2 regions of the Lysinibacillus sp. GW821-FHT14F06 genome follow, and region 1 is predicted to be linked to the other one. Evidence: a T-box and tRNA genes for the amino acid it is inferred to sense, from the RefSeq annotation. Region 1 holds a T-box; the other holds one or more tRNA genes.
What was found. A T-box is a leader RNA that pairs with one kind of tRNA and senses whether it is charged. The one in region 1 lies ahead of argS (arginine--tRNA ligase), so its partner is inferred to be a tRNA-Arg.
Positions count from the first base shown of each region.

Region 2: it has a tRNA-Arg gene. The T-box ahead of argS (arginine--tRNA ligase) is inferred to sense a tRNA for this amino acid. The anticodon was not compared.

Region 1 covers NZ_JBXAPF010000004.1:154,302-161,636, reverse strand. Annotated here, with positions in the region: gene argS (arginine--tRNA ligase) at 127-1,806, opposite strand; T-box leader at 1,855-2,074, opposite strand; gene AC1RNS_RS05725 (sigma-70 family RNA polymerase sigma factor) at 2,250-2,801, shown strand; gene AC1RNS_RS05720 (helix-turn-helix transcriptional regulator) at 2,782-3,177, shown strand; gene AC1RNS_RS05715 (FtsW/RodA/SpoVE family cell cycle protein) at 3,164-4,402, shown strand; gene AC1RNS_RS05710 (ABC-F family ATP-binding cassette domain-containing protein) at 4,541-6,145, shown strand; partial or broken gene AC1RNS_RS05705 (amidohydrolase family protein) at 6,195-6,938, opposite strand; gene fabF (beta-ketoacyl-ACP synthase II) at 7,107-7,335, opposite strand, start outside.
Region 2 covers NZ_JBXAPF010000006.1:67,718-75,052, forward strand. Annotated here, with positions in the region: gene AC1RNS_RS07450 (amino acid ABC transporter permease) at 1-407, opposite strand, end outside; gene AC1RNS_RS07455 (basic amino acid ABC transporter substrate-binding protein) at 494-1,291, opposite strand; tRNA gene AC1RNS_RS07460 (tRNA-Arg) at 1,795-1,869, opposite strand; gene clpP (ATP-dependent Clp endopeptidase proteolytic subunit ClpP) at 2,179-2,769, shown strand; gene AC1RNS_RS07470 (HPr family phosphocarrier protein) at 2,925-3,182, opposite strand; gene whiA (DNA-binding protein WhiA) at 3,297-4,244, opposite strand; gene AC1RNS_RS07480 (gluconeogenesis factor YvcK family protein) at 4,312-5,307, opposite strand; gene rapZ (RNase adapter RapZ) at 5,312-6,205, opposite strand; gene AC1RNS_RS07490 (NUDIX domain-containing protein) at 6,216-6,683, opposite strand; gene trxB (thioredoxin-disulfide reductase) at 7,034-7,335, opposite strand, start outside.

The DNA of each region.
Region 1 (7,335 bases):
CTCTAGTCTGTAAAATCTACCATTATTGTCAGACCTCTGATTTCTTTCTATTCCCTTTTATCATTTTTTCCAGTACTGGTCAATTTAAATACACATCTACCACAGTGTAGTAGATGTGTGCTTCGTTTACATATTCTTTGGTGCTGCAATACCCAATAATGCTAATGATTCTTTTAAAATGATACTGACACATTGACAGAAAGCTAATCGTGAGCCTCTAATACCATCTTCAACTAATATTTTATTTTGAGCATAGTATTTATTAAATAAACGAGCTAAGTGTAAGGCATATCTAGCAATTTGTGACGGATCTGCCTGCTCAAAAGCATTGGTAATTACTTTCGGAAACTGTTCTAGTAGTAAAATAACTGGCCATGCTTGCTCACCTAATTTTTCAAAAGATACTTCATTGCCAGGTTCATTTACTTTTTCCAAGAGGGATGATATACGTGCATAAGTGTATTGAATATATGGACCTGTTTCCCCTTCGAAATTCATCATTTGCTCAAGAGAAAACTCTATATCATGTAGACGATCATTTTTTAAATCATTAAATATAACCGCTCCTACACCAACTTGATGGGCAACAATATCTTTCTGCTCGAGCTTTGGATTTTTTTCCTCAATATTGCATTTTGCTGTAGTAATTGCTTCTTTCAGTACCTCACCTAATAAAACAATTTTACCTTTACGAGTTGACATTTTTTTACCTTCCTTTAGAATCATCCCAAAAGGCACATGCTGTAAATCTTTTGCCCATCCATACCCCATTTTCTCTATAACCCTAAATAGCTGATTAAAATGTAGGGACTGTTCATTGCCAACCACATAAAATATTTTTTTAGGGTCATAGTGCTGTTTACGATAGAAAGCAGCTGCCAAATCACGAGTTGCGTATAGTGTCGCACCGTCTGTTTTAGTAATTAAACAAGGCGGCATCTGTTCAACTTCCACAACAAATGCCCCATCAGATTTTATAAGTAGTTCTTTTTCTTCTAATTCCTTGACAACTGTTGCCATTTTGTCATTGTAGAAGGCTTCCCCATTGTATGAATCAAAGCGAATTCCAAGAAGTTGATAGATGGTATTGAATTCCTTTAAAGATGCATCTCTAAACCATTGCCATAGAGCTAATGCCTCTTCATTACCATCCTCCAATGCTTTAAATGCATTACGTGCCTCTTCATTAAGGGTTTCATCCTGTTCAGCTTCTTCATGAAATTTCACATAAATTTTTAATAATTCTTCAATCGGCGCATTCGCAATCGCCTGTTGATTGCCCCATCGTCTATAGCCAACAATTAACTTACCAAACTGAGTTCCCCAGTCTCCTAAATGATTGATGCGAATTGCTTGATAGCCATTTTTTTCGGCAATATTAGCTAATGCGTTGCCAATTACAGTAGAACGTAAATGCCCCATAGAAAATGGCTTCGCGATGTTAGGAGAAGATAAATCAATGACAATATTCCCTTTTGATTCCTGCTGACTTCCATATAAATGTTGTTCTATTAATATTTTAGTAAGCACCTGTTTTGTAACGATTGACTGATTAAAAAATATATTAACGTATCCTCCTATTGCTTGAACATCCTTTATGATTTCACATGTCAAATTGTTTTTTATCTCATCAGCGATACTGTGAGGTGATTTTCTAAATTCTTTAGCAAGAGTAAAACACGGAAAAGCTATATCCCCTAACTCCAATTTTTTGGGTTTTTCTAATAAATGTTGAATTTCTTTATCTGTGAGCTGATCCTTTAATGCAACAGCAATGCTTTTGGCTATTTGTTCCTTCATGTTCATTTTTCATCTTCCTCCTCTAAAAAAATAAAAAAGCTCCCGTCTCTAATAGATAGAGACGAGAGCATAGTTATCCCGTGGTACCACTCTAGTTGCCATTTTCAAATGACCACTTTCAATTGTTAACGAGGTGACTCCCCGATATTCTCTACTTCTTTTTCGAGAACCTTCTCCAAAGTGCGTTTCATTTATGGCTCCTGCATTAGGCTTACACTACCCCTAATTCGCTTTCCAGTTATCCATAAACTACTCTCTTTTTCATTGAATTTAACTGTAATTTCAGAATATTTTACAGTAACTTCTAATGAAAGTCAACTTTTGGTTTAAGAACATACTAGAATACTTGGCAGGATTACATTAGCCACACATCAAAGAATTTTATAGAAAAAATAAAACCAGTGCTAAGTGATACTCGTCTAATACATGAATAGGAAGGAGATGTAGAGATGGAGGAAGTGATAGCTGTCAGTGAATTATCACGAAATCAGCTGATAGAGGAACTAATGACGGATTATGGTCAAGAGGTTCTACAGCTTGTTTATACATATGTACATGATGTCGCACTTGCTGAGGATTTAACACAAGAAATTTTTATCAAATGCTATAAGGCATTATCCACTTATCAGGGAAATGCTAGTTTGAAGACATGGTTGTGGCGTATTGCAATTAATCATTCAAAAGACTATCTAAAGAGCTGGTACAAGAAAAATGTTGATGTCACCGAAACAAATGTCCTAGCACAAACATTAGAAACGAGTGATTTGCTTGAGCAAGTCGTAAAAAATAGTGAAGCTGAAGCATTATTTGACTTAGTGATGGCACTTCCTGTCAAATATCGTGAGCTTATTTACTTTTATTATTTTGAGGAATACTCGGTACAGGAGATTGCCTACCTTCTATCATTAAATAAAAATACAGTCAAAACGAGACTTCGTAAGGCGCGTTCTTTGTTACAAAAAACATTAGGAGGGAATCCATTTGACGGAATCACGTTTTAAACAAGCTATGAAAAGTCAGTTTCAAAAAGTGCAGTTTACAGAGAAGCATCGAGAAGTTGTACGTAAAGGTGTTCAAGAGGAATTTTTGGATCAGGTGCTGTTACCGATGCTGCAAACGATGCGTTCAGGATATGAGCTTACACAACTTCTTTATACAAAAAACAAAGCAGCAGTTCATTTTAACGAAGGAATGATTTATGCTATGCTACATCGCCTTGAACAGCAGCAACTCATTGTTAGTGAATGGCACAAAGATGAAAAACGATACGTTCTTTCACATAAAGGTATTAAGCTACTGACAAAGTTCAACAAAGAAATGCATGAGCGCCCTTGCATTCAGCAATTATTGAAGGAGGCACGTTATGCAAACGATTAAGCAATATATTCAACATACAAAGAGACTTATTCGTAACAAGGAGGCACATGATGTAGTTGAAAAGGAGCTGACCTATCATTTAGAGAAGTCGAAGCATGCCTGGCTGGAAAAGGGATATAGCGATATTGATGCAGAACAACAAGCTGTGCGTGAAATGGGTAATGCTACAAAGCTTGGTATATCGCTAAATCAGATTCATCAGCCAAAAATCGATTGGCTGCTCATTATTTCATTTCTGATAGCGGCATTTTGTAGCTTCTTACCACTTCTGCCGGCTGAATTCTTGCTAAGGGATTCTATTATCCGCAATATCGTGATTGTTAGTGGTGGCATTGTTACCACTATTGTCTTAATGCGACTCGATTTTCGCAAGCTAGAGCGCTATTCTATATATTTATATGTACTGACATGTGTGTTATTTCTCATTATCTTAAATGGTAATCAAGTGATGAATGGTATCATCTTTTTTAAAATTGGGCCACTTGAGCTTAAAGGTTGGATGACATTGCCTCTCTTTTTAATTGCGTTTGCAGGGCTTTTTGCTAAAGCAAAAAAATCATTTTGGTGGCTGCTTATTCTTTATTCTATCGGTGTGTACTTTTACATCCTTTTGCCAGACATTTCACTATTCTTTACATATACTGCGATTGTTGCCTCATTATTTTATGCAAGCAACTTTTCTCGCAGACAAAAGTTAGCATGTACTGTTGCTTTCAGTTTTCTGTTTATATGCGTAATCGGGTACTTGTTGATTGCACCATTGAAGCCATATCAACTTACACAAATGCAGACTATTTATACACCAGGATTAGAGGATGCTTCTACTGTCATTTATATTTCTAATATGATAAAAAAGCTCACATGGTTTGGCACTAGCAGTCAACCATTTGCTGGCGGGGCCCATACTGATTTTGTATTACTGACGATTTTACAAACGTACGGGATTGTTGCTGGAATATTCATTATATGCCTTTTCGCCTTCATTATTTACCGTATAGTCCGAATACTTTCCTTCATTCAGAACGAATACGGGCGATTATTAATCGTAGGTGGGGCTGCCTATATAACAACGCAAATTATTTATCATATTCTAATGCTGTTCGGACTTGTACCAATTATGTCAATGCCAATCCCATTCATAAGCCATGGTGTATTCCCAATGTTGATAGGCAGTGTTGCTATCGGCTTCACACTAAGTATCTATCGACGAAATTCATATATTTGAGATAAGTAAGTATTCAACAACATCATAGGGAGCTGGTCCATTTATTGGGGCTGCTAAACCTTGATTTAATAATGTTTATAGACTATGGAACATATTTCATGCTATACTAGAGCCATTGTGAAAAAAGGAGGAACTTGCATGATTCAAGTAAGTAATGTAGGTCTTCGCTATGGCGATCGTAAACTATTTGAAGACGTAAATATAAAATTCACACCGGGGAATTGCTACGGTTTAATCGGGGCAAATGGTGCTGGTAAATCGACATTTTTAAAAATTCTTTCTGGTGAGATTGAAGCACAGGAAGGTCATGTATCAATGGGTAAGGACGAACGTTTATCAGTCCTTAAACAAAACCATTTTGAATATGACGAGCACACAGTTCTCGATACTGTCATTATGGGTAACAAACGTCTATACGATGTAAAAACTGAAAAAGATGCAATTTATGCAAAGGAAGATTTCAGTGATGAGGATGGCATGCGTGCAGCTGAGCTAGAAGGTGAATTTGCAGAGCTAAACGGTTGGGAGGCTGACTCAGAGGCAGCAACATTATTAAACGGTTTAGGCATCTCAGATGATCTTCACTATATGCTAATGGGCGATCTTGAAGGCTCTGACAAAGTCAAAGTATTACTTGCACAAGCACTATTTGGTCAGCCAGATGTTCTATTACTCGATGAGCCTACCAACCACCTTGACTTAAAAGCTATTCAATGGTTAGAAGAATTCTTAATTAACTTTGAAAATACAGTCATTGTTGTATCCCATGACCGTCATTTCTTAAACAAAGTATGTACACATATTGCGGATTTAGACTTCTCTAAAATCCAATTGTATGTTGGGAACTATGATTTCTGGTATGAATCTTCTCAATTAGCGCAAAAAATGGCGCAAGACCAAAATTCTAAAAAAGAAGAAAAGATTAAAGAATTACAAGCGTTTATCGCACGCTTCTCTGCAAATGCTTCTAAATCGAAGCAAGCGACATCTCGTAAAAAAATGTTGGATAAAATTGAGCTGGATGATATTAAACCGTCAAGCCGTAAATACCCATTCATTAACTTCCAAATCGGCCGTGAAATCGGTAACGATGTCTTAACAGTAGATGGACTTACAGCAAGTCAAGAAGGCGAAAATTTATTTAAAGACATTCGCTTCTCTATGAATAAAGAAGATAAAATTGTTTTACTTGGTAGCCCAATGGCAAAAACAGCACTTCTTGACATCTTAATGGAAGAAAAGGAAGCGGATGCTGGTACATTTAAATGGGGTGTCACAACATCTCAAAGTTACTTCGAAAACGATCATGATAAATATTTTGAAGGCTCTGAGAAATCATTAGTAGAATGGCTACGTCAATATTCACCAGATGATGAAACAGAAAGCTTCCTACGTGGTTTCCTAGGTCGTATGCTATTCTCTGGTGAGGAAGTGAAAAAATCCCCCTCTGTACTATCAGGGGGAGAAAAAGTACGTTGTATGCTATCAAAAATGATGCTTGCAACAGCGAATGTGATTTTACTAGATGAACCAACGAACCATCTTGATCTTGAATCGATTCAGGCACTAAATGAAGGACTTATGCGCTTTAAAGGTGCGATGCTCTTCACATCTCATGACCATCAATTTATCCAAACAATTGCGAACCGTGTCATCGAAATCCGTGAAGACGGCTCGATTTTAGATAAGCAATTAACATATGATGAATTCTTAGAGTGGAAAGATAGCCAAGGCTTAAGTTAATTACTACCAAAAATCCTCTACCATAAGCTTTGGTAGAGGATTTTCTTGTTTATTTAAAATACCATTGAAGAGCATTCTTATAGAGAATTTTATCAGCCGCCTGTTCATCAAAGAGTTGTTGAATGGTTTCAATATCGGCATGTTCAAAAGGTCGCTTTGCTCTGGTAGACGGTAAATCTGTTCCAAACATCAGCGCATCTGGATTTACTTCATAAATCGATTTTAAAGCATTCTTTACATCCAGTTCTACACGACCAAAGCCAGTCGCTTTTACATGTACTCCTTTTTCAACTAGTCTTAATAAATGTGGTAATCCTTCTTCAGATAATCCTAAATGATCAATAGAAATCGCTGGTAACTTTTCAACAGTCGATGCAATCTCTGGTAATTCTTTTGCATCCATATAAAGTTCACTATGCCAGCCCACTAAATCATAAACTCTTCTTGCAAAGATATCTAGCTTCGATAGATCTTCTGAACCTCCTCGTTTAATATTAAACCGTAATGCTCATACCCCGTTGTTATGTAAATGAATAATTTCATCATCAGTCACTGTAAAAGGCAATTGAGTAACGCCGCAAAAAGCTGATCCCATTTGTTTCAATGCTTTCAACAAGTATTCCTGGTCAAAGCCTTGAAACGATCCTGATACAATCGCCCCACCTAAGACGTTGAAATCGGCAGTTTCATTTTGGTAATCGTCAACAATATAGCTTGGTGGTGTGTATCCTTGGTTTTCAATTATCGGAAATTCAAAATCAATAATATGAAAATGTGCATCAAAAATTCTCATCATCCATCTCTCCTTCTACACCTAAATTTAACACACAATGAATATAAGCATAAATATGAATTTTCACTGTAATGCCATAAGAAAAACTTATTGATGAGTTACACAAAAAGATGGTATGAATCCAAGTTCATACCATCCTTTACATATACAATCTATCGTTTCAAACGACTATTCCTCAAACTTTTTAAAAACCAATACGGCATTATGGCCACCAAAGCCAAAGCCATTGGACAAGGCAATATTGACTGGTTGATGTATCGCCTTGTTTGGTACATAATTTAAATCACATTCTGGATCTGGTACTTCATAATTGATTGTTGGCGGTACAGTACTATCCATTATACTTTTTAACGTAATAATAGCTTCTATCCCACCAGCTGCTCCAAAGAGGTGACCT
Region 2 (7,335 bases), on a different contig from region 1:
TGGTTATGTGTTAAACCAAGTGATCGAGCTGCCTCCATTTGACCTTTCGCAATACTTTGAATACCCGCACGGAAGATTTCCGCATTATAGGCAGCACAGTTTAAAATAAGTGCCGTGATTCCTGACACCATATAACCTAAAGAGTGTCCAAAAATCGTTGGTATTACGGCTAAATGAATTAATAAAATTTGTACTAGCATTGGTGTTCCACGGAATAAATCAACATAAAGCTTACATGGCCAATAAATCCATTTTTTCGTCGATAATTTTCCGAGCCCTAAAAATAATCCTAAAAAAATACCACCAAAGTAACCACTGAGTGTCAAAATTAGTGTTACGCCAATACCACGTATAAACATATCTCGGTAGTTCCAGACTATGTCCCAGCGTAAGTCAAAGATGTCCATCCGAAAACCCCATTTCCCCTAAAAAGTTACGAAAAAATATGAAGCCGCTAGCATATAGGCTATGCTAGGGCATCATTATTCTTGTCTTACTTAAAGTCTGAGCCAGTAATCTCTTTTAATTTACCGTTTTCTTTAATCTTTTGTAGACCTTCATTTAATAGGTTTAAAAGCTCCTTATTTCCTTTTTGAACCATAAAGCCATAATATTCTTTTTCAAAAGTATCATCTTCTACTATTTTTAGTTTTTGATCTGGATGTGCTTGGATATACTTGTTAACTACTGCATTATCACCGATTGCAGCATCTACATTGCCATTCAGCATTTCCTGGATAGCCACTGGTTGATTTTCAAATGCCATAATTTTTTTACTAGCATCACCCTGTAGCTTTTTCGCAGCTGTATGTCCAGTAGAATTGATTTGTACTGAAACCTTTTTATCTTTTAATTCTGCAAATGATTGGATCTTTGAATCTTCTTTTACTACAATTAATAATTGAGATTCATGGTATGGATCGGTAAAGTCGAACGATTGTTTACGTTCCTCTGTTATTGTAATTCCAGATGCCCCAATATCGGTTTCACCATTTTGAATTGTTTGGAATACAGGCTCCCAGCCAATATTTTGCCATTCTACTTCAAAGTTCATTTCATCAGCAATAGCCTGCAAAATATCGACATCAATCCCTACAATATTCCCTTTATCGTCAATTGATTCAAACGGAGCGAAAGTAGCCTCTGTACCTACCTTATAAACTTTTTTATCGCTTCCGCCATCCTCTGCCGGTGCACCACCTGATGATTTATCTTCCTTCGCGCCACATCCTGCTAGAGCTAGCATTAGTGCTGCCACGAGCATAAGTAACATAGATAATCTTTTTTTCATAGCGTTTCCCCCTAAAATATGTTTTTCCGAAACACGACTTCATTTTTCACAATTCGGAAATGTTCGACTATTAGGTCAATTATAGTAACATTATTGCTAATAGACAATAACTTTTCGTATAAAAGTAATTATTTTTTCATAAAAATTTATTTTCATGCGCTATTTTAGCAAAAAACGGTATGAATAAACGAAAATGTCATCAAAAATGTATATTTATACATATACTAATCATGCCATTATTAGATAGTTTTAGTCAAAAAAAAAGAATCCCCTCAGATAGGATTCTTTTTTTTCGACTAGATGGCTAGTCCTCACGTACAGTATGTTCACTAAAAAATAATTTGGAGTTGTTGCTTTTTTTGAAGGTTTGAATGGAACAAATACGGGAATAATGCCAACTAGGGCAGTATTTCCACTATTTTCCCATCTTTCTCCACTAAGCAGGCTGCTAAACTACTTATTAGGAGAATCGAGCTATAAAAATTTTCAAATAATCAGTAAAATGGCGCCCTCGGAGGGAATCGAACCCCCAGTGCAAGAACCGGAATCTTACGTGTTATCCATTACACCACGAGGGCAATTAAACAAAAAAAAAGTACTCACTCTAGGCTTTATGAAAAGCAAGATGTAGATAATCCTCATTTCTTTGAAGCATACCCGCAAAATAGTGAACCGTACTTTAAACTTATGACCTTAACTATTATACAAACGTATTGCTAACAATTCAACTATAGAATGCAAAAACAATTTATTTTTTTTATTTCACTTTAGCAGGGTTAATATTTGACCTTCCCTGACTATAATGTGTATGATAAGGATACAGCTGAAATACAACAGAAGTTTTCAGCAAAAGTATTCGAATTTAGTTTTATTAAGGAGGATTTAACATGAATTTAATTCCTACAGTTATTGAACAAACAAGCCGTGGTGAACGTGCATATGACATCTATTCACGACTACTAAAAGACCGCATCATCCTTTTAGGAAGTGCGATTGATGACAACGTGGCTAACTCTATCGTTGCTCAGCTTTTATTCCTACAAGCTGAAGATCCAGATAAAGATATCTCACTTTATATTAATTCACCAGGTGGATCAATCACTGCTGGTATGGCCATCTATGACACAATGCAAATTATTAAACCACAAGTGCAAACAATTTGTATCGGTATGGCAGCATCTATGGGGGCATTCCTACTTGCAGCAGGTGAGCCTGGTAAACGATTCGCTTTACCAAATGCAGAAGTGATGATTCACCAACCACTTGGTGGCGCACAAGGTCAAGCAACTGAGATTGAAATCGCTGCAAAACGAATTTTATTCCTACGTGAAAAATTAAATGGTATCTTATCAGAACGTACTGGGCAACCACTTGAAGTCATTTCAAGAGATACAGATCGTGATAACTTCATGACAGCTGAACGTGCAAAAGAATATGGCTTAATCGACCATATTATGGACCGTAATGACCGTAAATAACTAGGCACAGACATCTCGGATTAATTCTGAGATGTCTTTGTTTTCGCTTTTATTTTGACGTTCTATCCGTTTCATCCATCACTTTGGGGTTTCTATCTGTCAATTCAGTAATAGTACACGAAAAAACTGCCCAATTTATTGGACAGTCTTTATATTTAATCTTCTTTTTCGATTAATTCTGCTAATGCTGTAACCGCTTGCTCAGCATCGTTGCCTTCACTGCTTAAAACAACCTCTGTTCCTTTGGCAATAGCTAAGCTCATTACACCCATAATGGATTTAGCATTAACTTTTTTCTCATCCTTCTCAAGAAAGATATCTGCACTAAAGCGATTTGCCTCTTGAACAAATAACGCTGCTTGTCTAGCCTGTAGTCCTAATTTTAATTTGACTTGGACTCTTCTCTCGGTCATTCTCAAAACTCCCCTTTACTACCGTTCATCTTATTAGTTTTATCTTACCTCACTTACTAGCAAAAGAACAATACGCGATTACGCATCACATTCATACCTGAAAAGTATGAAAACTTAACCGCCTATCTTTTCTCCACGTCTTAATGCATCTGCTATTTCGTCGATTTTTCGTAAACGATGATTGACACCTGATTTACTGACCGTTCCGCTTGATACCATTTCACCCAGTTCTTTAAGTGTGACATCTTGATATTCCACTCGTAAACGAGCAATTTCCCGAAGCTTTTCTGGTAATTGATCTAAACCAATGGAATTTTCAATAAATCGAATATTTTCTACCTGACGCAATGCTGCACCTATTGTTTTATTTAAGTTTGCTGTTTCACAATTGACAATACGGTTAACACTATTCCGCATATCCCGCAATATACGAACGTCCTCAAACTTCATCATTGCCTGATGAGCTCCTACAATATTAAGAAAATCAGAAATTTTTTCTGCCTCTTTTAAATAGGTCACAAAGCCCTTTTTCCGTTCTATTGTTTTTGCATTTAGCTCAAATTCATTCATCACATCCATTAAAGCCTCGCCATGCTCTTTATATAAAGAATAGATTTCTAAATGGTAGGCTGACGTTTCTGGATTATTAACAGAGCCGCCTGCTAAAAATGCACCTCGTAAATATGCTCTTTTTTGACCACTTTTTTTAATGAGCTTTGGAGAAATTGTATGATTGAATTGAAAGTCGTCTGAGATGATTTCTAAATCAATTAGTAGCTCGCGCGCACCTTCTCTTACACGGCAAATATAGACGTTATTTTTTTTCAAACGCATTTTCTTTCGAACAAGTAACTCGACGTTATATGGATACAACTTTTTCATAATCGTGTAGAGCCTTCTTGCAATTGCAGCGTTTTCAGTTTGTACGTCTAAGCTTAACTGTTTATTCGCAAAGGATAATGAACCATTCATACGAATTAGGGCAGATACTTCTGCTTTCATACAATGATTGTCTGCTTCTATTTGCGTTAATTCTTTTTTTGTTTCAGAAGCAAAAGACATATCACGTGCCCCCCTTTCAACTTTCAGTTCTATGTATATGCTCATCTTATCATATACAATAAGCGCTTTATGATTGTATTTTTGGATTGTTTACTTTTTGTTTATAAATATTTGCGTATTCTACAAGCCATTTAGCAACATTTGTCGCATTATGACGAACCGTCCCATCTGATCGAATCGTTGCAATGTCGCGCTTAATAACCTCTAATCCCATACTTTCAAGCTTTGCCACATCAAATGTTACAGGTTCCGCACATTCTTCCATATAAAGCTCCTGTACAGGATGTGGTAATTTCTCTTCATTTACTAAAATAGAATCGATAAAGGAAGCGCCAACATGTTCGTAAATTGCTTTTACATGATCTCCTGCTGTATAGGAAATAGTTTCACCCTTTTGAGTCATTAAATTACAAACATAAATTTTTCTTCCTTTAGCTCTTACAACAGCGTCACCAATTTCTTTGACAAGCAGGTTAGGAATAATACTCGTATATAAGCTACCAGGACCAATTAAAATATAATCCGCACGATGGATTGCTCGTATTGCCTCTGGTAACGGTTTCACATTTTCAGGCACTAAAAAAACACGACTAATACGTTTTGTAGCCGTTGGAATTTTAGATTCACCTTCGATTGTAGAACCGTCCACAAGCTCTGCATGTAAATTAATCTTTTTGTTGGCAGCTGGTATAACACGACCATGGACCTTTAACACTTTTCCCATTTCGCTAATGGCATGGTTAAAATCTCCAGTAATCTCTGTTAAAGCAGTGAGCATTAAATTACCTAATGAGTGCCCTCGTAAATCTTGTGATGCTGAAAAACGATATTGAAACATTTGCTCTACAAGTGGCTCAACATCTGATAATGCCGCAATAACATTTCGGACATCGCCGGGTGGTGGTATATCATAATCATCTCGTAAGCGCCCTGAAGAACCACCATCATCTGCTACTGTTACAATAGCAGTAATATCAAATGGATGATGCTTCAGTCCCCTTAGTAATGTAGAAAGCCCTGTACCACCACCTATAACAACAAGCTTAGTTTGCCTTTTCCCCATTCACTCAATCCTTTCTTCGATTGATGTCACGATGCGTTATAACCGTATTCTCTTTTCCACCTAGATATGCCCCAAAATACTCAGCTAATGTCACTGAGCGATGCTGCCCACCCGTACAACCAAAGGCAATAACAAGCTGTGATTTTCCTTCTTGTCTATATAGTGGAATCATAAATTCAAATAAATCCTTCAGTTTTTGAATAAGCGTTTGTGTATCCTTAAGCGCTAAAACATAAGAGGATACTTCCGTCTGTAACCCCGTCTTAGGACGCAGCTCTTCAACATAGTATGGATTTTTTAAAAAGCGCACATCAAACACTAAATCTGCATCTATTGGCATACCATGTTTAAATCCAAAAGACATAATATTAACCGAAAAAACATGGTCTGCATCACTTGCAAACTCATTCGCGATTTTTTCACGTAGTCCCTTAGGCTTCATAGTAGACGTATTATAGACAAAGTCAGCACGCCCTTTAACTTCTGATAGCAAAATACGCTCTTGTTGAATACCATCTAATGGTAGGCCATTGACAGCTAGCGGGTGTGAACGTCTTGTTTCTTTATAGCGTCTAACTAATGTTGCATCATCTGCATCTAAAAACAATATGCGTGCAACAATATCTCCTTCTTTTATTATATGGTCAAGAGCACCAATAAGAGAATCAAAAAAGTCACCGCCACGCATATCCATGACAGCTGCAATACGTGCAGTATTTTTTCCTGAATCCCTGAGTAGGGTTAAAAAAGTTGTAAGTAACGCCGGTGGTAAATTATCAATACAGTAATACCCTAAATCTTCAAAGCTTTGAATAGCTACTGTTTTTCCAGCTCCAGACATTCCTGTAATAATAACCAATTCATGTGTACTTTGTTGGCCTTCAACCACCACTGTCATGCAGCTCCTTTTATTGTTCTTTTGATATTTGTATTTTTTCATGCAATAATTCAAAATCAGTCGTATATTCAAATGTTCCATACTGAATGCCTGATTGTGAGATGGCAAATTGTAAATTTGTCCGATCACCTTCAGCCATTGGCAAATGTTTTAAATCCTCTGCTGGGTGCCATGCAAGCTTGCCTTCTCTAGTTTCATCAAAAGGTGTACCCTCTATATCCTTTGCAACAAATGTATAAAGCATCCATTCATCAACGACTGCATTATTTTCTTTAATAACCATTGTATAAACACCCTTTAAATGTGCATTTAATGGTGTGACATTTGTTTCTTCTTGAAACTCACGTACTGCAGCCTCATAGATGGATTCACCGCTCTCCATTTTTCCACCTGGAGCAACGTACCAGCCACGTCTAGGCTTTTGAAGTAATAATACTTGACCGTCTTTAACGGCAATTAAATTTGCAATTCTTTGCATAGGCACACCTCTAATCACTTTGCATTCTATCTTTCATTATAGCAAGACCCAACAATATTTGTCCTCCAATCAGAACTTTAGTGTTTGTCAATTTTCACATTACTCGTATTCCTAGTAATCATGATTTTGTCATCACCCATGAATCTAATTAGCTACTTACAATTATTAAAATCCTACATAACAAAAATAGGTTGCCCCACCACATTAGGCGGAAACAACCTACTAAACAAAATAAAAGGGGGATTGCTAATTACACAATATATATTACACCTTTTATATGTCATTCAAGTTACAACAATATTAAAACCGTGTTAAAAATTGTATTTTTTTCCTTGGTACAATTAATTACATTAAGCATTAATTTTCTCTAATAATTCTTCTACGTAATGCTGTACTGCTTGTGCGGCAATACTTCCGTCACCTGTAGCTGTCACAATTTGACGAAGTGATTTTTCACGTACATCACCAGCTGCAAAGATACCAGGAACAGTTGTTTCCATGTTATCATTTGTTAAAATATAGCCTGCATCATTTAAAATACCTAAAGATTCAAATGGCTTTGTTAATGGTAGCATTCCGATATATACAAATACACCATCAGTCACAAATTCGGATTCTGTTCCATCTACAGTAGATTGTAATGTTACGCTAC